Regions from separate parts of the Priestia sp. FW507-14D1A genome, predicted to be linked through region 1. Evidence: riboswitches for the same ligand, from Rfam matches in the RefSeq annotation. Region 1 holds a riboswitch; each other region holds the start of a gene.
What was found. A riboswitch is a leader RNA that binds a small molecule or an ion and turns the genes downstream of it on or off. The one in region 1 is predicted to bind thiamine pyrophosphate.

Region 1 (5,475 bases):
AATTATTGGAGCACTGGCAGTTCCTATGTTCGGCATGAGTCACGGGGCAAATGCCGCTGAAACAACTCATCGCGTAAAATCGGGAGAGACTCTTTACAAGATTGGCGCTGAATACGGCGTTACGGTTAAACAGTTAAAAGAAGCGAATCACAAATCTACGGACTCTATTAATGCAAATGAAACACTAACAATCCCTAACTCTATTAGCGAAAGTGATAAAGAATTGTTAGCTCGCCTTGTACAAGCTGAAGCAAAAGGCGAACCTTACGCTGGCAAAGTGGCTGTAGCAACAGTTGTCTTAAATCGCGTGGATAGCGATTCTTTCCCAAACTCTATTCATGATGTCATTTATCAAGGTACACAGTTTACACCTGTACAAAACGGTGAAATTAATAAAGCAGCGGATGCTGAAGCAAAAAAAGCTGTAAATGAAGCACTAGCTTTTAGAGGTCAAGGAAAAGGTTCATTATTCTTCTTTAATCCAGATAAAACAAGCGACCAATGGCTTCGTCAAAAACAGGTTACGATTACAATCGGAAATCACGTTTTTGCAAAATAAACAAAAAAAGCACTCAGATGAGTGCTTTTTTTTAATATGCAACAAGTAAGCTTAATAGAACAGCTATAATAATAATAGGCAATACGTATTTAACTAGAAAGAACCATGCGTTGAATAATTTAACACCTTTTGTACTTCCTGAAATAAACTCTTCATACACGGCTTCTTTTTTCATTTTAAATGTCACAAAAATCGCAATGGCTAAACTTCCAAGAGGCAGCATTAAGTTGCTCACAAAAAAGTCAGCTACGTCAAATATACTTCTGCCAAAAAGTGAAACATGTTTTAGTACACCAAACGAAAGCGCTGATGGGATACCTACCACAAACACAAGAATCCCTGATAAAGAAGCGTAGCGAGTTCGTTTTGTCTGATCGTCTTTGGTTAAAGCAGCTACGATAATTTCCAGAAGTGAAAAAGCAGACGTAAGCGTAGCAAATAGAAATAAAATTAAAAACAGTGCTAAAAAGACGGTACCAAACGGCATTTTCTCAAATACTGTTGGCAAGACCACAAACAAAAGTCCAGGTCCTTCAGTTGGCTTTAATCCAAACGAAAAAACGGCTGGAAAAATAGCCAAGCCCGCCAGCAGCGAAACAAACAAGTTCAAAATAGCAATAGTGCCAGCTGAACGCGTCAAGCTTACTTTTTTCCCTAAATAAGAGCTATATGTCACCATGCAGGATAATCCCACGCAAAGCGAGAAAAACGACTGACCGAGCGCATAGAGAACAGATGACCCTGTAATGGCTGAAAAATCCGGTTTTAAAAAGAACTTTACTCCGTCCATTGCTCCGTCTAATGTTAGAGAACGCACCACGATAATGATAAAACAAATAAATAACAGCGGCATCATGTATTTATTAGCACGCTCTATTCCTTTTTGTACGCCTTTTGAAATAACAAACACTGTAATTAATAAAAACAGCGCCTGTGCACCTAATACTACATAAGGTTGGCTAATGACGGCATTGAACAACGCGCCGTACTCTTTTCCGCTTAGCATACCGGTTACACTCATAATCGTATATAAAATCACCCAGCCGCCAACGACGCTGTAAAAGGAAAGCAAAACGACACAGCTTAGTACTCCCAGCCTGCCAATCCATACCCAAGCGGATTTTGGAGCAATTGCCTTATAAGCACTAATCGCTTCTTTTCCCGTATGTCTTCCAATGATAAATTCTGCCAACAGAAGCGGCAATCCAATAAAAATCGTAAATAAAATAAACAACGCAAAAAATGCTCCACCGCCACTGGTTCCCGTTACGTATGGAAACTTCCATATCGCTCCTAGACCAATTGCTGCCCCAGCAGATGCTAAAATAAAACCGAGGCGTGAAGACCACTGATTTCCTTTACTCATATAATGTTACTCTCTCCTCTTCTAAACTCAAAACTCACCTGATTAGTACTGTACCATAAATGCAGAAGAAAATCATTCACGTTTTACTTTTTTCTATAAAACGATATCTATATAGAATAGAAAAAATGAAGAAGCAGCTACTTCTTCATTTTAAGGTCGGTGTTTCTATTCAAAATTTATTCTCTGTACGATGATTCATCTCCACGGTAGGCTTCTTGATTTGAAATTTCTTCAATATGCATATGCCCTTCTCTCTCTAAACGAAGGACCGTACGCTCTGCATCTTCATAGCTCTCGCACGTCACTTGTTTATATTCCATATCATCTTTATCTGTGTAAGCGACTAAATATGTTTCCATTTTAACTCCTCCTATATAACCTGTATGTAACGTATGTTGCCTTTTTCGTTTATTTCTAAACATATAGGCTCCAAACATAAAGCCTAGCATACTATAATAGCGGAACTTCAATTTAAAAAAGTTGAATTTTTCATTATGCACCGATGCAACATGGAGGTTACACTTATGACATTTATTTTATCATTCGTACCAATTGTTGTTCCTTTTGGTATTTTAATTAGCTTAATTGCTTTTACAGCTGCTTTTTTACAATCAAAAGAGCATCATAAAAAGCTCTAGCTTACAAAAGCTAGAGCTTCTTTTTAAAAACGTCTATAGCGTTTAATCAGTCCCACAATAATGGCAATTGCTAATAAAACAATCGAAATAATGACAGTCATGACAATTGGCTGATTTCCACTTTGCTTCACTGCAATGGCAATATAAGCCCAAATAAAAACAAGCGGATAAACAGCGTCTCGGTTTTTTAATGTAAACATGATGCCCAGCACAGCTCCTACCAGCAGCATAATAATCGTCCATGCTAACTCGTTTAAGCCAAGCAAGTGCTGTATTCCATTTGCTTGAAATACGACAAACACATTGACGATAGTCGCAACAGAAATCCATCCAAGATAAAGCGAAATTGGCAGACGCATAAACCATGTCGTCATTCGAGAATGCTGAATAATGGAATACACAATCATTAATGTGCCTAGAATAAAGAGCATAACTAAAAGAGATAACTTATAGTAATCGTTTTGGAAAATAAAGATCCACGCACTATTTAACAAACAGTTTAGAAAAAACCAAATGCCGATACGTGCATATATTTCCTTTTGATCTTCTCTTGCAAAAAATTGGCGTATAACCCAAATGGTTAATAACAAATAAATAACGCCCCAGATAGCAAAGGCATAACCCGCTGGTGTAAACAACGTAGGAACTTGCGCAGAAGCTTCTCCCGTTGTTTTGCCTCCTATTGGAATGGCATTTGCTAAATAATTCACAAGCAGTGTAATAGCCAAGCCTACTGTATTTAATACAGCATACAAACGAAATTTCGCCATTTTGTTCTCTCCTTTCTTCTATTTATATGGGAGTGTTTCGGAGACGAAAACGGCTCTTCCCTTCATTAATACCTCTTCTTCCCTAAAAATATGCATTTTTAAACAAAAATGATTAAAAATAGCTTTAAGAAATTTCCTCTTTAAGAAAGAAAAGCGGTTAGCACACAATTTCCCATAACGCTTTCTATTTTTCAGAATATATGGTAAGTTAAACTTAGATTAATAGGAAGTCCACTAGGGGTGCCACCGGCTGAGACAAGTTTTCTTGATCCCTTTGAACCTGATCTGGCTCATACCAGCGTAGGAAAGTGGCAATGTTCAGTTTTTTACTGTCCTTTGCCACTCCGTTTATAAACGGAGTGTTTTTTATTTCCTTTATGTGCTTGTTTGTGACTTCCTCATATTAAAGGAGGATTTTGATGTCATTTTCATCTCAATTAAGACAAGAAGCAAACTATATTTACGAAGCCATTTTTAACCATCCTTTTATTAAAGGAATTGCTGAAGGAAACGTGCCAAAAGAAGCGCTTATTCACTACGTTTCTCAAGATTACGAATACTTAACAGCATTTGTTCGCATTTACGGCGCTGCTTTAACAAAATGCCGCACGCGTACCGAAATGGAAGCCTTTAATGCCGGCATTTCTACGGTATTACATAGTGAAGTACACCCTCACAATAATTTTTGTGAAGTAGCAGGCGTACGTTATGAAGACCTTCACACTGAGACGCTTTCACCGACGGCCAGCCACTACATTAACCATATGACAAGTGTTGCGCATACAGGCAGCTTAGCAGAAATCATTGCAGTGCTTCTTCCATGTCCATGGACGTACGTTGAAATTGGCCAGCGCATTACAGAACAAGTAAATCCATCTCCTTCTCATCCTTTTTATGAATGGATTCAGTTTTATAATAATGAAGAAATGAATGGCACAACACAATGGTTTTGTAACAAGCTTGATGAACTCGCCGAACAAGCGACTGAAGAAGAACGTAACCGTATGAAAGATCACTTCATCAAAAGCTGTGAACTGGAGTATTTATTTTGGGAAATGGCATATACCCAAGAAAAATGGCCGCTTTCTCAGCTTTCCCTTTCAAAATAACGAAAAAGCCTCCTATCAGGAGGCTCTTTTATTTCAATAGTTTTTTGATCATTTTCAAGCTTTGTTTTTCCGAAGGATAGCGGAATGACAAATCAAACTTGGTTGTTTGAGACAGCATGCTTTTAAAATGAGTGAATGTCTGAAAGCTGTCTTTTCCATGATATTGACCCGTGCCGCTTTCTCCCACTCCGCCAAACGGCAAATATGGCGTAGCGATATGCATAAGCGTATCGTTTATACAGCCTCCTCCAAATGAAAGGCGCTCCGTTATGACGTTTTGCACATCTTCACTTTCTGTAAATAAGTAAAGAGCTAACGGCTTAGCTTTTTCTTGAACTTTATGAATGACTTCGTCTAGTGTTTCATATTCAATCATAGGAAGAATAGGCCCAAAGATTTCTTCTTGCATAACGTCTGATGTCCAGCTTACTTCACTTAACACCGTAGGTTCTATTGTTAGCGTGTCCTTATTGTACCCGCCTCCAACTATAGCATTTCCGTCTTTTAAAAACTCAACTAGCCGAGTAAAATGACGCTCACTGACAATACGGCCGTAGCGGTCGCTTTCAAGTGGATTACTACCGTAAAATTGAGAAATTGCTTCGCGAAGTTTCTCTACAAGCGGCGCTTTCACTTTTTTATGCACGAGCAAATAATCAGGAGCAACGCACGTCTGGCCTGCATTCATCCCTTTACCAAACATAATTCGCTTCGCTGCAAGATCTAGGTTTGCGTCTTCATGTACAATGCACGGACTTTTTCCGCCTAGCTCAAGCGTGACGGGGATAAGCTGCTTCCCTGCTTCTTGCATAATAATTTTCCCTACATTTACACTTCCCGTAAAGAAAATATAATCAAGGGGCTGTTTTAAAAGCAGACTTGTCGTGTCTACAGCCCCTTCAACCACCGTCACAAATGCTGGGTCAAAAGCTTCAGCCAGTAATTCTTGTATAACGCGAGATACGCTAGGCGTTAGTTCAGAAGGTTTTATAATCGCCGTGTTTCCAGCGGCAATCGCTCCCACTAAAGGAGA
Region 2 (5,475 bases), on a different contig from region 1:
TGATATCTGTTTGTATACGTCTTATTCTCAAGAAGCGCCGTTTCGAAGCGCAGCTACATCGTCTCGTTTAGCCCAGCTTTATGTGATTGATGTACTATTTTTAAGTATTGCAGCGCAGCAGTATGACCAGACGATTGAGTATATTGATAAAACAAGGGATGCCATTCAGTTTTTGAAAACTAAGAAATAAAAAAAGAAAGCGATTACAAAAAGGGGATTTTGTGGTCTGTTTCCTCAGTACCGTATCCATCTAAGAGGAAAATACAAAGGGGGATTAACATGTCTTTAGATAATCATCAATTAGCAAAGGTTATTTTGGAGATGCTTGGGGGAGCATCAAATATTGAAGCGTATACGCATTGTATGACGCGGCTGCGCGTGACTGTAAAAGATGATTCAATTGTAAAAAAGGCAGATATACGAAAGCTTGAAGGCGTACTCGGATTAGTGGAAGAAGAAACGCTGCAAATCATTATTGGTCCTGGAAAAGTAAACAAAGTAACAGAGGAGTTTGAAAAGTTAATTGATGAATCTGGCGGTATTAATTTAGAAAATCGTGCGGCTCAGCGGAAATCGGAGCTGAAAGAAAAAAACGCAACTCCGTTTAAGCTCTTGCTTCGCCGAATTGCAAGTATTTTTATTCCGTTAATACCTGCTCTTGTAGCATCTGGACTTATCACCGGAGTGACAAAAGCAGCAGTTCAAGCGAAGTGGCTTCCTGCAGATTCACAGATTGCTATTCTTTTAACCGTTATCGGAAGCGGCTTATTTGCTTATCTGGGTATTTTAGTAGGTATTAATGCGGCAAAAGAATTTGGTGGTTCGCCGGCTTTAGGGGGCTTAGCAGGTATTTTAGTCATTAATCCTGCCGTAGCTGATATTAAACTTTTTGGTGAAGCACTTTTGCCGGGTCGGGGTGGCTTAATAGGAGTCTTGCTTGCAGCAATCTTTATGGCCGTAGTGGAAAAACGAGTGCGTAAATTTGTCCCTCAGTCACTGGATATTATTATTACACCAACCGTTACGGTGTTAATTACAGGCATTATTACGTATGTAGTATTCATGCCAATCGGCGGCTTGATTTCAGACGGAATCACAAAAGGCCTTTTAGGAGTTTTGGAGGTTGGAGGAGTTGTAGCAGGCTTTGTTTTAGGAGCAACATTTTTGCCGCTCGTCATTACAGGACTTCATCAAGGTCTTACTCCTGTTCATTTAGAGCTTATCAATTCAATTGGAGATGATCCGCTTCTTCCTATACTAGCAATGGGCGGAGCCGGTCAGGTCGGTGCAGCTTTTGCTATCTATATCAAAACAAAGAAAAAACGTTTAAAGCGAGCAATTGGAGGCGCTCTTCCTTCAGGGCTGCTTGGAATTGGAGAGCCGCTTATTTTTGGAGTCACACTTCCTTTAGGACGCCCCTTTTTAACCGCTTGTCTTGGAGCTGGAATCGGCGGAGCGTTTCAGGCGCACTTTCATATTGCGACTGTAGCAGTGGGAGTCTCAGGTTTGCCGCTTACGTTTTTAGTTCATGCGCATCAAATTCTTCTTTATTTACTCGGGTTAGTTGTTGCTTACGCAGCCGGCTTTGTTTGTACGTATTTCTTTGGATTCAACGATGAAATGGCGAGAGAGTTTGAATGATTGGCATTTCGTTTTATTTAAATGATAGTGATGCTAAAAAAAGATTAATAGAAGCAAGTGAGTGCGGCGTCACACGTGCATTCACTTCGCTTCATATTCCAGAGGAAAAAGGGGATTTGGCTGAACGGGCAAAAGAAATGCTTCATGTGGCTAGAGATTGTGGAATAAGCGTGTATGCAGACGTATCCAAGCATACGCCGATTCATTTAGGTATTGAAAGCCTTATGTCGCTATCTTCACTTGGCGTATCTGGTATTAGACTAGACGATGGGTTTAGCACAGCAGAAACTCTTTCGCTTGCGAATGAATTTTATATTGCCGTTAATGCAAGTACGTTATCCAAACAAGAAATTGAAGCACTCTTATGTGCAGGTCTTCATCATCATCAGCTGCTTGCATGGCATAATTTTTATCCGCGGCCTGAAACAGGGCTTGAAGAAACATTTTTTCAACAGCAGACAGATTTATTTAATGAACTTCGTATCCCAGTCTGCGCTTATATTCCCGGGGAAGGCGAAAAGAGAGGCCCTATTTATCAAGGTCTTCCTACTAGAGAAAAAGACCGTAATAGATGCCCTTTTACCTCTGCAGTAGATTTATACGGCTGCGGAGTAGCGGAGGTTTATATTGGAGATCCATGCGCCGGTTCAAGTTTATTAAAGCGTTTGTTTCAATATCAAGAAAGCAGCATTATTCCGCTGCGCATTCGTTCACCTCATATAGAGGGAACGTACAGCGTGCGTCCAGATGTATCAAGAGACGCTCTGCGTTTAGTTGATACACGATCTGTAAAACCAGTGCCGCCATTTCATACAGTCGAGCGCAGAATCGGAGCAATTACAATGGACAATGATGGCTACGGACGTTATAGAGGAGAGGTTCAAATAGCTAAAACGAATTTGCCTGCAAATGCGAATGTGAACGTGATTGGGTATGTGATAGAAGAAGATCATGAGCTGCTTTCATTAGTGAAGCCGGGGCAAAAACTTGAGCTTATTCCTGTCTGAATGGAAAAACGGTGTATTTTTAAAGAAGCCGATAGCTAACTAGTAAGCTTATAAAAGTAAAGAGCACACACTGCTTAAAAAAAGTGTGTGCTTTTTATTTTACTAAAAAGGAAACTATTTTCATTGCTGAATCATGAACCTTTCTATTGAATAAAACGCTTTACTATGATAAAACTATTACAGGTAAACATATGATAATCGTTTAATTTTATAGAGATACAACGCCACTAGGGGTGCTTTCTAAGCTGAGAGAGACGAGAAGTCTTAACCCTTATAACCTGAACTAGGTAATACTAGCGTAGGAAAGAGGTATTGTAATGGATGTTTTGTATGGTATTTCCTTACGAACTCGTTATAATAATTTTTTGTATATAAACAAAAACACTTCTTTCCTGCGAAAGAAGTGTTTTTTTATGCGTAAAGGAAGGTGTCATACATGGAAGAAACAATTGATTTGCTTGTCAAACAGGTAGAGGAGCGCAAAGGGGAGCTAATCCAGTTAGTAAAAACGCTTGTTGCATATAAAACGCCAGCGCCTCCTGCACGAAATTCTCATGAAGCGCAGCGCTACGTAGCGGATTTCCTTAAAAACTGCGGTTTTTCCATCGATATGTGGGATTTATATTGCAACGATCCTATTGTAGTGGGCACGTTAAAAGGGAAAAAATCAGCTGACTATCAAAGCTTAATTATTAACGGGCATATGGATGTAGCTGAGGTACAAGAAAATGAAAAGTGGGAGACAAATCCGTTTGAAGCTGTAGTAAAAGACAACATGATAATCGGACGCGGAGTTGCTGATATGAAAGGCGGGTTGGCAGGAGCATTATTTGCAGTCCAGCTTTTAACAGAAGCAGGAATCGAACTGCCGGGAGACTTGATTTTTGAATCCGTTGTAGGAGAAGAAGTGGGAGAGGCAGGTACGCTGCAATGCTGTCAGAAAGGATATACAGCTGACTTTGCGCTTGTTGCTGATACGAGTGATTTACATATTCAAGGTCAAGGCGGAGTGATCACGGGATGGATTACGATAAAAAGCAGTAAAACCTATCATGACGGTACACGCCGAAGTATGATTCATGCTGGAGGAGGTCTGTTAGCTGCGAGTGCTATTGAGAAGATGGCAAAAGTGATCGGAGGGCTGCAAGAATTGGAGCGCCACTGGGCTGTTACAAAAAGCTATCCAGGATTTTTGCCGGGAACAAATACGATTAATCCAGCAGTAATCGAAGGGGGAAGACATGCTGCTTTTATTGCAGATGAATGCAGGCTGTGGGTCACCGTTCACTATTATCCCAATGAATCATACGACCAAGTATCAAAAGAAGTGGAAGAATACATTTTAGCTATTGCAAAAGCAGATCCATGGTTAAAAGATAACCTGCCAACCTTTGAATGGGGAGGCACATCAATGATTGAAGACAGAGGAGAAATCTTCCCGTCATTAGAAATTGATGAAAATCATGCTGGAGTACAGCTGCTTGCACATACTCATGAACAAATTGAAGGGAAAAAGCCCCCAATCGATGTGTCAACTAGCGTAACAGACGGGGGATGGCTAGCTGATGCGGGGATTCCGGCCGCTATTTATGGTCCGGGGAATTTAGCAAATGCACATGCTGTGAACGAACAATTAGATATAAATCAGCTTGTTCAATATACAAAAGTGATGTTGCAGTTCATTTATACGTGGCTGCATACGCATAAGGAGTGATCATCATGAAATTTAGTGAACGATTATACGAAAAGCTGCAGCCTATTTGGCGTCAAAATCATAATCATCCCTTTGTACAGGGAATGGGAGACGGAACGCTTGAAAAGGAGAAGTTTCGCTTTTACATGATTCAAGATTACCTTTACCTAATTGATTATGCAAAATTATTTGCGTTTGGAGCCATGAAAGCTACCGATGTTCAAACGATGGGGAAATTTGCTGCACTTTTGGATTCTACATTAAACGAAGAAATGAGCCTGCACCGTGAGTATGCCAAGAAATTTGAAATCAGCGAAAAAGAATTAGAAAAAGCGCAGCCATCTCCTACAACGCTTGCATACACACACTATATGCTGCACGTTGGTCAAAGCGGCACATTAGCTGAATTAGTGGCGGCTCTTTTGCCTTGTATGTGGAGCTATTGGGAAATAGGAAAAGAACTCAGTGAAAAGCCTGGAGCTAACAATGAATTTTATCGTGAGTGGATTGAAATGTACAGCTCAGAAGAATTTGGAGAACTAGCGACATGGTGTATTAATTTATTCGACTCACTTACTGAAGACAAATCAGAAGCGGAGTTAGAAAAGCTCGAAGAAATTTTCTTGAATACAACGCGTTTTGAGTATATGTTCTGGGATATGGCTTATAACGAAGCGATGTGGCCAATTCATGAATAAGTCTGTGTTATCTTTTCAAAACGTCAGTTTTACGTACAAAAACGGTGATCAACCGATTTTAACATCATTAAACTTAGACGTAAAAGAAGGCGAGTTTGTCAGTATCGTTGGAGCGAGCGGTTCTGGGAAAAGTACGTTGTTTCGTCTCATTACAGGTCTTGAACAGCAGAGTGAAGGCGATATCGTGATTAACGGACAGTCTTATGAAAAACGGCTTGGAAAAGTAGGCTACATGCCGCAGCAAGATTTGCTTCTTCCGTGGCGCACGATTTTAGACAATGCAGCTCTGCCGCTTGAGCTTCACAATGTGTCAAAAGCAAGTGCTCATAGGCAAGTATCTCAGCTGCTCGAAGAGTTTGGTTTAAAAGGGTATGAAAATCGTTTTCCAAGTGATTTATCCGGAGGGATGAAGCAGCGTGTTTCTTTTCTGCGAACG
Region 3 (5,475 bases), on a different contig from region 1:
TCCTCCTCCTACATCAATATTGGCAATTACTGCATTTGTTTCAGCAGAACGTTCGATTGCTCCTGATCCTTTTGCAGCTAATATTCCTTCTAAGTCAGCGCCGGCTGTTGCAACAACAAAATCCCCAGCATGTTCGGCTAGATAGTGAACGATACTTTCTGCATTTTTCTTTCTGGCCGTTTCTCCTGTGATGATCACAGCACCTGCCTCCACTTGATCTAAGGAGATTCCTGCATTCTTATACTCTTGTTCTAGTAGTACCGTTAATCGTTGAACATCGATTTCAACATCGTTTAGCATAGGGGTGGTATAGATAGAACTTGCATACGTTACGCGACGATCAATAATTTGACAGCCTGGCAGCGTAAACTGATTTTGTTGATTTGCTATTAACAGCTTGCTTGCAATCAGTTTTGTTGTACTTGTTCCAATATCTAAACCTATGCTCGTGATCCATTTCTGTAGCATGCTATCAATCCCTTATCTCGTTTGAATATGGTGATTATCATAAAACAGTTTTTTGAATATTTCACTAACTATGTTATCAAACCTGACACACTTTTGTGTAAACAAAGGTGACAAATGACAAAAAAGACTAAATCTTGGTAGATTTAGTCTTTTTGCTTATGATGAGTGTGATTTAGTTATAATCATTCTTGATGCCGATGGAATTAATAGTGAAAGAATGATTAAGCAGGCTATTAGTGATCCTACCATTGAAATCCCGTTCATTGAAAAAGAATACCATAGAGCGGACATGCCCTTTGGCGCATATGACCCCCAGAAAATAATACCCGCAATAAAGTGCCAGAAATACCGTGCGAAGCTGCCGATAATAAGGGATAAAACAATCAAAACAAAAGCTTTTGATCTGTTATTGTTAGCTAAATTTGTTTTAATAGATTGCGAAAAAATACCTCCAAAACCTATAAAAGCAAAAGCCACAATATATTCAATAAACGTTTGCAGCGCTGTTAAAATATAAGCCGTTCCTGTTGCCAACTGTAAAAGCCCCCATAATAGACCAGATAGAGCCCCGCCTTTTACTCCCCAGCGAAAGCACATAATAAAAATGGGCACCATGGAGAACGAAATACTCACAGCCGTTGCAATCTTAATGGAAGGCAAAAGATCAAGTAGAAGTGCCAATGCTGCAAAAATAGCTATTTCAATTTTAGCCTGTAAAGGTAATGCTTTATTCACGTTTCTCACTCCTGTTTTTGAATCATTCATATCAAACGGTTTACACAGGAGTAAGCAAATATATGCTACTATTCCCACATTCCTACGCTAGCGTTAACTAACAGGTTCGAAGGGTCTGAACAATTTGTTCACTCTCAGCACGGCGGCTCCCCCTGTGGTACGTTCGGATATTTATGTAGTATTATGACAACATCCATTATATCATATGTAACAAAATAGATTCGAGAGATTTCAAAGATGTTTCTATTTTCTGAATCTATTTTTTATAATGACAATCGTTTTAGTATTTGGTATACTTCTTTTATGTCAAATGAATATAAAAAACCCTCATCCTAATCGATGAGGTAGAGGTCGCAGTTTTTAATAGTAAAGCAACGGAAATGCAGAGAACATTGAGGATGTTGCTTGAAAGGAAAAATTGCCGAAGTTTAGATCACTTCTCTGTTGATTTAAGCTGGGGCTGTCTCCGAACAGGAACAGAACTGTCACATCATGCGAGTGATGTGAAGAGCTATCTTCACGGAAGGTTGACGCGGTTTTCAGATTTAAAAGCGCGCACATATACTGCGGGCTTTTTTTATGTTATCCCGTCTCTTTCCGTACATTCGAAAGGAGCATTTATCTATGCAAGAGCAGCAAGAATTAAAACGTGGGTTGAAATCTCGCCACTTAACGATGATTTCATTAGGAGGAGCCATCGGAACCGGCTTATTCCTAGCAAGTGGTGGAGCAATTCACACAGCAGGACCTGGGGGAGCGCTTTTAGCTTACGCTATCATTGGTGTCATGGTTTACTTTTTGATGACCAGCCTAGCGGAGCTCGCAGCTTATATGCCTGAAGCCGGTTCGTTTAGTACGTATGCGTCTCGGTTTGTAGATCCATCCTTTGGTTTCGCTCTCGGCTGGAACTATTGGTATAACTGGGCTATTACGATTGCAGCTGAATTATCGGCTGGAGCCCTTATTATGAAATTTTGGTTCCCAAACTCTTCTTCTATTTTATGGAGTGCCCTGTTTTTATTAATTATGTTTGGGCTTAACTACCTTTCTGTAAAAGGATTTGGTGAATCTGAATTTTGGTTTTCGTTAATTAAAGTAGTAACGGTTATCATCTTTTTAGTTATTGGTATTATGATGATTTTTGGTATCTTTAACAATGAAGCACCAGGTTTTAAAAACTTCACGCTTGGTGATGGACCCATTCACGGTGGATTCTTTACTGTCTTAGGTATTTTTATGGCTGCTGGTTTTTCATTCCAAGGAACAGAGTTGCTTGGAGTCGCAGCTGGAGAAAGTGAAGATCCGGAAAAAACGGTTCCTCGCGCAGTTAAACAAGTCTTCTGGCGCATCTTGTTATTTTATATTTTAGCTATTTTTGTTATCGGGATGCTTATTCCATACACAGCGGATTCATTAGCAAGTGATGATGTGCGGGTAAGTCCATTTACTTTAATATTCGAACGAGCAGGTCTGGCGTTTGCAGCATCAGCTATCAATGCCGTTATTTTAACAGCCGTTTTATCTGCTGGTAACTCAGGTATGTATGCTTCTACGCGTATGCTTTGGAACTTAGCGAAAGATGGAAAAGCACCGAGGTTCTTAGCAAAAGTAAATAAACGAGGCGTTCCGGTTAATGCTTTAATCGCAACGGCACTTGTCGGTACACTTGCATTTGGTGCTTCATTTTTTGGAGACGGTGCGGTATACACGTGGTTACTTAACGCTTCTGGTATGTCTGGTTTTATTGCTTGGTTAGGAATTGCCATCAGCCACTATCGTTTTAGAAGAGCATTTGTTGCTCAAGGTCATGATTTGAGTGAACTTCCATATCATGCAAAACTTTTCCCGTTTGGTCCTATCTTTGCCTTTATTTTATGTGCTGTTGTCATTTTAGGTCAAAACTATTCGGCGTTTACGGGTGATTCGATTGACTGGTACGGTGTACTTGTTTCTTATATCGGACTTCCTTTATTCTTAATTGTTTGGTTAGGATACAAATGGACGAAAAAGTCAAAACTTATTCCGTTAAAAGAATGCCAAGTAACAGTAAAAAAATACCAATAAAAAAAGCTCTCTATTCTTTTGAATAGAGAGCTTTTTTATGTGATCTGATCAGCAAAATGAAGAGATATATAGGCGGGCTGATTTTTCATAACAAGCATATAACCTTTGAGGGGACGATTACAGTAATCAGCAGCTTCTATATAATAAATACGCTGAACTAACCTGCTTAAATGGGTTACAAAAGATGGAAGTTGATGAGTAGGAATGCTTTGGATGTAGTCTATGATTTCTTGTTTAGTTTGAAGGCCCGAATGGGTACATTCTAACAGATGAAAAAGCGGATCTGCTGCTATAGTAGATAGTTCAGAGTTGTGTTTGATTCTATTCAGCTGGATATGCAGTTCTTTTTTTGACCATGTCTTTGGAATAGCTCTTAGATGCTGATATTGAAAACGTGTATTCATGATAGCTAACACCTTTCGTATTAAAATAATAAAACGACTTATTATTTTAATAACCTTTACACATGAAACTAAAACGTTACAATGTGTAAAGGTGTCATACATCTTATAAAATAAGCTGATAAAAAAGCACATCTTGCCACTGATCGAATTTCCAGCCTACTTCTTTAAATTCTCCGCAAAATGTAAAATTAAATTGCTCATGCATTTTGATACTGATATCATTCCCTTTTGTAATCCCTGAAATGACAACGTGATGGTTGAGTTCTTTAGCTAGTTCCAAAATTCGCTTCATAAGCTGTTTTCCAATGCCATACCCCTGTTGATTTTTATCAATATAAATCGATAGCTCTACCGTTTGAATGTACGCTTCTTTATCTCGATAAGAAGAAAGCGAAGCATAGCCCGCTACTACCCCATCTTTTTCTGCGACAATAAGCGGAAAAAGTTCATTGCTAATATGATTATCAAACCAGCTCCTTCTTTGCTCTACTGTTACAGGCGTTAAATCAAAAGTAGCAGCACTTGCTTGAACAGACTGGTTATAAATTTCAACAAGCATAGGTAAATCTTCTTCTTTAGCATAACGAATGATCATATGTACAAACTCCTTATAGTATAGAATTATCTTTATTTTACTTCTTTTAAGAAACATAATCTACATAAAAAACCGATGTGCGCATGCACATCAGTTATGATTTTGAGCATATTGAAAGGTTTGAAGAACTTGAAGTGTCTCTTTTGTAGAAACGACCGTTGCAAACTCTTCATGCAAAGAAGACAATGCGAATGTATGTACATCTTCTGCAGGAAGCCTTGTTTTTCCATCGTAGGACATACCATCAAAGCAAGCTGTTGCATCGTTTACAACGTACGTCCTGTACCCTAGATTTCCAGCCATGCGGGCAGTCGTAGAGACGCAGTGATTAGTAGTTAGTCCTATTAAGATAAGCGTATCATAGCCATTTGCTTTTAAATAACTGTCTAGCTCTGTTCCAATGAAGCAGCTGTTCACGTGTTTGCGAATTAAGTATTCGTCTTCTTGTGGACCAAACCCTTCTTTGAACTGAAATCCCTTCGAACTTGGGTGTAAAGGAGAATCTGGATTTTCTGATGCATGCTGTACGTGAATGACAGGATAATTTTGGCGCCTCCATGCTTGCAGTAGCGTCAGCATATGTTTTTCTGCATCTAGATTGTTTCTTTCCCCCCACTGTGGTGAATAAAACCCTTCTTGTACATCGATAAGCAGCAGCACTGGCCGGGAACGTAGCATAAGCATCATCTTCTTTCGTCTTTATTTTAAAATGGAAATAACGTATGTGCACCCATCAGGACCGGCTTTTGAGGAATGAACCGTTTGTTTCGGTAAATGTATTCGATCTCCTGCCTGACATAGAACCGTATCATGTTCAACTGTAAAGTAAATAGATCCTTCAAGTATATGAAGAATTTCATCAGTTGGATGGGTATGAGATGGGTGCGTTTGAAAAGCAATATCGTGCTGTACTTCAACATATCCAGTATACGCTGGAAGCAGTTCTTTAATTACTTCTTCAAACTTTCCGCCAACTCCTTTTTTAATAGAGGCTTTTTTTACGTCCATGCTGCTCACTCCTTTTTAATTTAAACGGACACTGTCCGGTAGTATAGTTGTTATCATCGTGTAAAAAATATTGCTTCCACTCTCGGTTTTCCTGCTGTCCATACCATCCTAATTCAGGGTGAGCTGATACGTCATCATATGTTTTTAACCGATCGCGGACCACCTTTTGTACGTGCCGCCCTATTTTTGAATCTCCTGTCA
Region 4 (5,475 bases), on a different contig from region 1:
TACTTAACTTTATACTGCACAAATATTAATTTACTATTTTTCGACACGTTTTGTCAATACCCATGTTTATAAAACGCTTTCAGAAGGCGATAATATATATTTATGCAAAAAAGCTATTGCACCATTGCAATAGCTTTTTCTTGCTCTTTGAGTCTCTATTAGAAGTTTAAGGGACTAAAGAACACGCGTGTTTATTTTATAAAAATACAAAATATAGAATAGCTGCTAACACAATTCGATATAGTGCAAACGGTACTAATTTGATACGATTAATTAATTTCAGGAAAAAGCGAATAGATATCAGCGCAAAAATAAAGGCGCTGATAAAACCGGCAATAAAAAACGGTAGTGCATCTGATGTGAAATACTGCCAGTTTTTAACCAATGAAAGTCCACTTGCTCCTGCCATGATTGGCACTGCCATAATAAATGTAAAATCTGCCGCTGCTTTATGGCTCATTCCAAGAAGAACTCCTCCTGAAATCGTTGAGCCTGAACGAGAAAAACCTGGCCAAAGAGCAATACATTGAAACAGTCCTATACCCAGTGCTTGTCCATAAGACATTTGGTCCACCGTCTCTACACGCGGACGTTTAGGTCCAAACAAATCTGCTAGAATCATTAATACAGCTCCGACTACTAAGCCAATTAGCACCGTATTTAAAGAAAACAAATGTTCATCAATGTAATCATCAAACAAAAGTCCTAACACTCCTGCGGGTAACAAACCAACAATTACCTGCATTAAATTCAAGCGATTTGTCGGTCCAATTGGAGCAGCTGGCTTTTTTCCCAATCCTAATAAATTAATGAAACGATCTTTAAAAATAACTACTACTGCTAAGATCGACCCTAGCTGAATAACAATTTTAAATGTATTAGCTACTGGAGATGAAAATAATTCTTTGGAATTCAACCATAGGTCATCCACAATAATCATATGCCCAGTTGACGAAACAGGAGCAAACTCTGTTAAACCTTCTACAATCCCTAAAATGATTGCTACAATAATTTCCCACATAAAGCTATGTACCTTGCCTTTCTTTCAAATTAATAAGCTTATCGCTTCGTTTTACATGCTCAACTATTTTCCTAATTTGACACTTGCTTTTTTATCATAATTGTTAAAACTATGAAATACAATGTGTATTTGCAAAAAGATAAGAATCTTTAATAATTTGTAATAAAAACCTTACATGCTATAATCAAAAAACACGATATCAGCTTTTATTTACTTTAGAAAGTAGTCACTATGTTCGGTATAAATTCCGGCCCCTTAGCTAAAAATGAATCATCTAGACTATTTTTCTTTAGTGTGAAAAAATGACTAAATCATTATGTTTTTTCCATCTCCTTTACTGTCATCTATCATTTTAATCAACTAATGCTTGCTTATACGGCATATCCCCTAAGTAATTTGAAACTTTTTTCTCTCTTTACTCGTATATAGTAGTATCTTTTTTAGGAGGCTTTTTACTTATGAATGGAAATGTACGTACAATGAAATGGGTCACTGCTGGGTATGAAGCCTTGCTGGGAATTCCTTTAATTGGCGCCGGGATTGTTATGGGCTTTAGTTATACTCCTCTTTTTATTGGATTTATTCTTCATGCTATCACGCTCATTTTAGCTAATAGACGAGGGTTATCTGCGTATGGAAACATACTAGGGATTGTTACTTCACTGGTTGCTTGGATTCCATTTTTAGGGTTTATCATGCATATTATTACAGCTATTGTGATTGCAATTGATGCCGCTAGACAACGTTAATTGTCTAGCTTTTTTTATTTAAGGGTTGATTTTTTACCGAATGATGGTAAACTTAAGCCGTAAATTGAATAATTTGAATGTTATTTCTACTAGGGGTGTCTGATAGCTCAGACTGAGAGAAGAGTGCAATAAAACTCTTTAACCCTTTGAACCTGATTTGGGTTATACCAGCGGAGGGAAGTAGTCTTGAAAAGAATAGTATATGTTTATTCTTTTTTCGCCTATTCCATCGGGTTCTGTCTATCACAGAACCCGATTTTTTTATGGTTCGGTATAGCTACACTTTATGCGAAACCGGAGGAATATGTAATGTCAAAACAAAACGTATCAGTTTCTATGAAAAAGCCTTTTCCAAACAGTCACAAAGTATATGTCCAAGGATCCAGAGAAGACCTTAAAGTGCCTATGCGTGAAATTCATCAGTCTCCTACTACAGGATCTTTTGGGGAAGAAGAAAATAGTCCCGTACGTGTATACGACACGAGCGGTGTTTATACAGATCCCTGTTATGAAATTAATTTACAAAAAGGATTACCGGCTCTGCGCGAAAAGTGGATTGCAGAACGAAACGATGTAGAAACATATCAAGGCCGTACGGTTCAGCCACAGGATAACGGTTATTATGATGGTGATCCAAGAGATCAGTACGAGCGCTTTATCACTAATCGTTTACCGTTGCGCGCGAAAAAAAATCAAAATGTAACGCAAATGCACTATGCGAAAAAAGGAATCATCACGCCCGAAATGGAATTTATCGCTATTCGTGAACAGATGGATCCTGAAGTCGTGCGTGAAGAAGTAGCAAGAGGACGTGCCATTATCCCTAATAATATCAATCACCCTGAGAGCGAACCGATGATTATCGGCCGCAAATTCCACGTGAAAATCAATGCTAATATCGGAAATTCAGCTATTCGTTCAGCTATTGAAGATGAAGTAGAAAAAATGACATGGGCAACGCGTTGGGGAGCCGATACAATTATGGATTTATCAACAGGAAAGGATATCCACACAACGCGCGAATGGATTATCCGCAACTCGCCTGTTCCTGTAGGGACCGTTCCTATTTACCAAGCGCTTGAAAAAGTAAAAGGTGTAGCAGAAGATCTAACGTGGGAAGCATATCGCGATACATTAATTGAACAAGCTGAACAAGGTGTTGATTACTTTACTATTCACGCAGGTGTTCTTTTACGCTATATTCCTCTGACAGCGAAACGTACGACAGGTATTGTTTCACGCGGAGGATCCATCTTAGCGCAGTGGTGTTTAGCTCATCATGAAGAGAACTTTTTATATACTCGCTTTGAAGAAATCTGTGAAATCTGTAAAGCATACGATATTTCTATTTCACTTGGCGATGGACTACGTCCTGGTTCCATTGCAGATGCTAATGATGAGGCACAGTTCGGTGAATTAGAAACGCTTGGTGAATTAACTAAAATTGCTTGGAAACACGATGTTCAAGTTATGATTGAAGGTCCTGGACATGTTCCTATGCACCTCATCAAAGAAAACGTAGATAAACAAATGGAAATATGCCAAGAAGCTCCCTTTTATACTCTTGGACCGCTTACAACCGACATCGCTCCAGGCTATGACCATATTACATCAGGTATTGGGGCTGCAATGATTGGCTGGTTTGGGACAGCTATGCTTTGCTACGTAACGCCAAAAGAACATTTAGGTCTGCCGAATAAAGAAGACGTTCGAGAAGGCGTTATCACCTATAAAATTGCTGCGCATGCCGCTGACCTAGCAAAAGGCCATCCAGGAGCACAAAAACGCGATAACGCGCTGTCTAAAGCAAGATTTGAATTTAGATGGAATGATCAATTTAACCTTTCACTAGATCCAGAGCGCGCAAAAGAATATCACGATGAAACACTTCCCGCTGAAGGTGCTAAAACAGCCCATTTCTGTTCAATGTGTGGACCTAAATTCTGTTCGATGCGTATTTCTCAAGATATTCGTAACATGGCTCAAGAAAATGAAAAAGATGTAAATGAAGTAAGAAAAGAAGGAATGAAAGAAAAAGCTAAAGAGTTTGTTAACAGTGGTTCAAATATCTATCAATAATGAAGTAGAACAGCTTAAAGAACAAATTAAGCAGCTTGAAAGAAAGTTATTATTTGTTCAGCAAAATTGTCAGCATATTATCGTTGAATCCTCACATTCTTCCGTAAGACGCTGCATTAAGTGTTTCTATCAACAAGAAGCAGAAGCTGAGCCAAAAGTATTTTAGTTGAAGAAAAATCCGAACGAGTTGAATTCTTGATTAAGAACCCAGCTCGCTCGGATTTTTTCATTGGTAGGGTGAACGTAGATTTCATGCATGTAGCAACCGCGATGTAACAAGCTATCCATACTAGCTCATTTATCCCATTTGTTCGTCTTTAGATTGGATTAATTTCATTACGTTTCTCAAGTTCATCTTTTTTTGAAACGTGCTTTCAGCATGTTCTTAATCCAATATAGTATTTTAATAATAACCCAGCCTATAAATGTACCTAGCGTATTCAAAAAGATATCATCAATATCAAATACTCGTTCCGTTAGCTTGTACTGTAAAATTTCAATTAAAAAACTGATTAAGAAACCAGTCGTAAACACTTGGATAAAACCATCAAACCACTTCATAAACAAAGGAATAAACATTCCAAGCGGCGCAAACATTACGATATTTCCCAGTATATTTGTCACAGTAAGCATTATATTGCCGCTTTCCCACATCAGACGGATCGTACTAAATAAATCCAAGTTCATTGCTTTTCCGTAAACATGTTCGTTTTCCCGTATGAGCGTAGCATAAATGACCACTGCCCCATACGCAATAAATAGAATGAACATGACTTTTTTAACGATTGACCTGATGCTTACATTCACTTCAACATCACCTTCTTTGACTCCCAAAACCATTTATTATTATCTATATGTACCCGTCCACTGCTTTCATTCGTCGTGAATGCATTTACATGCTTTTTTATCCTATCACATCAATAAATAAATACAATTCCCTTTATACAATTTTATTAAACTTGATTCTTTATAAATAAAAATCCTCATTATTTTATGCTACTCATTTCATTAATTTCTACATATATAAATAATAAGAAGCAGCGAGTAGCACTTCGCTGCTTCTTATTTAATCTGGATAATAAGGATTCAAATGGATTAATACTTCCTGAATATTATCATGCTTTTTCATAAGTGTTGCTTTGATTTCTCGTCCTAAATCATGACCTTCCTTAATTGTTTTAAAGTGGTCAATTGAAATACGTACATCCACTAATATGTAATGGCCATGTTCTCTTGCTCGAACGCGATCAATCCGCTTCACATCTTCAAATTCATAAATGCTTTCTTCAAGTTCTTTCAGTAGCTCTTCATCAATATTGCCTTCCATTAAGATCTGAAAAGACTCTCCCATCATTTGTCTGGCAATGTTAAAAATTAAATAAGCAACAAAGATACTTGCTATTTTATCTCCGTATAACAGCAGTTGAACATCCATTTTATCACCAATAATGGATAATAAAACACCAATTGCCGCCGCAATAGAAGCAACAATATCTGCTTTATGATCAAATGCAATTGCCTCAATTGCCTTACTGTGGTGCTGCTTCGCTACGTTTAAAGAATAACGGTACAACAACACCTTTGCTATGTATGAAATAACTGCAATCCACATGGCTAAAATATTTG

Region 2: another riboswitch for thiamine pyrophosphate. It lies ahead of AC3WJG_RS12160 (acetylornithine deacetylase); the one in region 1 lies ahead of tenA (thiaminase II).
Region 3: another riboswitch for thiamine pyrophosphate. It lies ahead of thiT (energy-coupled thiamine transporter ThiT); the one in region 1 lies ahead of tenA (thiaminase II).
Region 4: another riboswitch for thiamine pyrophosphate. It lies ahead of thiC (phosphomethylpyrimidine synthase ThiC); the one in region 1 lies ahead of tenA (thiaminase II).

What each region holds. Positions count from the first base shown of each region.
Region 1 covers NZ_JBYSWQ010000005.1:145,445-150,919, reverse strand. Annotated here, with positions in the region: gene AC3WJG_RS18345 (cell wall hydrolase) at 1-559, shown strand, start outside; gene AC3WJG_RS18340 (sodium-dependent transporter) at 591-1,925, opposite strand; gene AC3WJG_RS18335 (hypothetical protein) at 2,102-2,284, opposite strand; gene AC3WJG_RS18330 (TspO/MBR family protein) at 2,587-3,333, opposite strand; TPP riboswitch at 3,560-3,657, shown strand; gene tenA (thiaminase II) at 3,753-4,442, shown strand; gene AC3WJG_RS18320 (aldehyde dehydrogenase) at 4,471-5,475, opposite strand, start outside.
Region 2 covers NZ_JBYSWQ010000002.1:743,745-749,219, reverse strand. Annotated here, with positions in the region: gene AC3WJG_RS12175 (MurR/RpiR family transcriptional regulator) at 1-190, shown strand, start outside; gene AC3WJG_RS12170 (PTS transporter subunit EIIC) at 280-1,641, shown strand; gene AC3WJG_RS12165 (MupG family TIM beta-alpha barrel fold protein) at 1,638-2,648, shown strand; TPP riboswitch at 2,868-2,970, shown strand; gene AC3WJG_RS12160 (acetylornithine deacetylase) at 3,085-4,362, shown strand; gene tenA (thiaminase II) at 4,368-5,039, shown strand; gene AC3WJG_RS12150 (ABC transporter ATP-binding protein) at 5,032-5,475, shown strand, end outside.
Region 3 covers NZ_JBYSWQ010000003.1:176,083-181,557, forward strand. Annotated here, with positions in the region: gene AC3WJG_RS14440 (ethanolamine ammonia-lyase reactivating factor EutA) at 1-468, opposite strand, end outside; gene thiT (energy-coupled thiamine transporter ThiT) at 625-1,233, opposite strand; TPP riboswitch at 1,266-1,366, opposite strand; lysine riboswitch at 1,541-1,725, shown strand; gene AC3WJG_RS14450 (amino acid permease) at 1,828-3,267, shown strand; gene AC3WJG_RS14455 (hypothetical protein) at 3,303-3,671, opposite strand; gene AC3WJG_RS14460 (GNAT family N-acetyltransferase) at 3,775-4,266, opposite strand; gene AC3WJG_RS14465 (cysteine hydrolase family protein) at 4,357-4,944, opposite strand; gene AC3WJG_RS14470 (cupin domain-containing protein) at 4,966-5,274, opposite strand; gene AC3WJG_RS14475 (YqcI/YcgG family protein) at 5,249-5,475, opposite strand, start outside.
Region 4 covers NZ_JBYSWQ010000017.1:20,740-26,214, forward strand. Annotated here, with positions in the region: gene AC3WJG_RS25900 (undecaprenyl-diphosphate phosphatase) at 197-1,021, opposite strand; gene AC3WJG_RS25905 (hypothetical protein) at 1,480-1,770, shown strand; TPP riboswitch at 1,852-1,966, shown strand; gene thiC (phosphomethylpyrimidine synthase ThiC) at 2,080-3,849, shown strand; gene AC3WJG_RS25915 (hypothetical protein) at 3,827-4,015, shown strand; gene AC3WJG_RS25920 (VanZ family protein) at 4,201-4,656, opposite strand; gene AC3WJG_RS25925 (cation diffusion facilitator family transporter) at 4,916-5,475, opposite strand, start outside.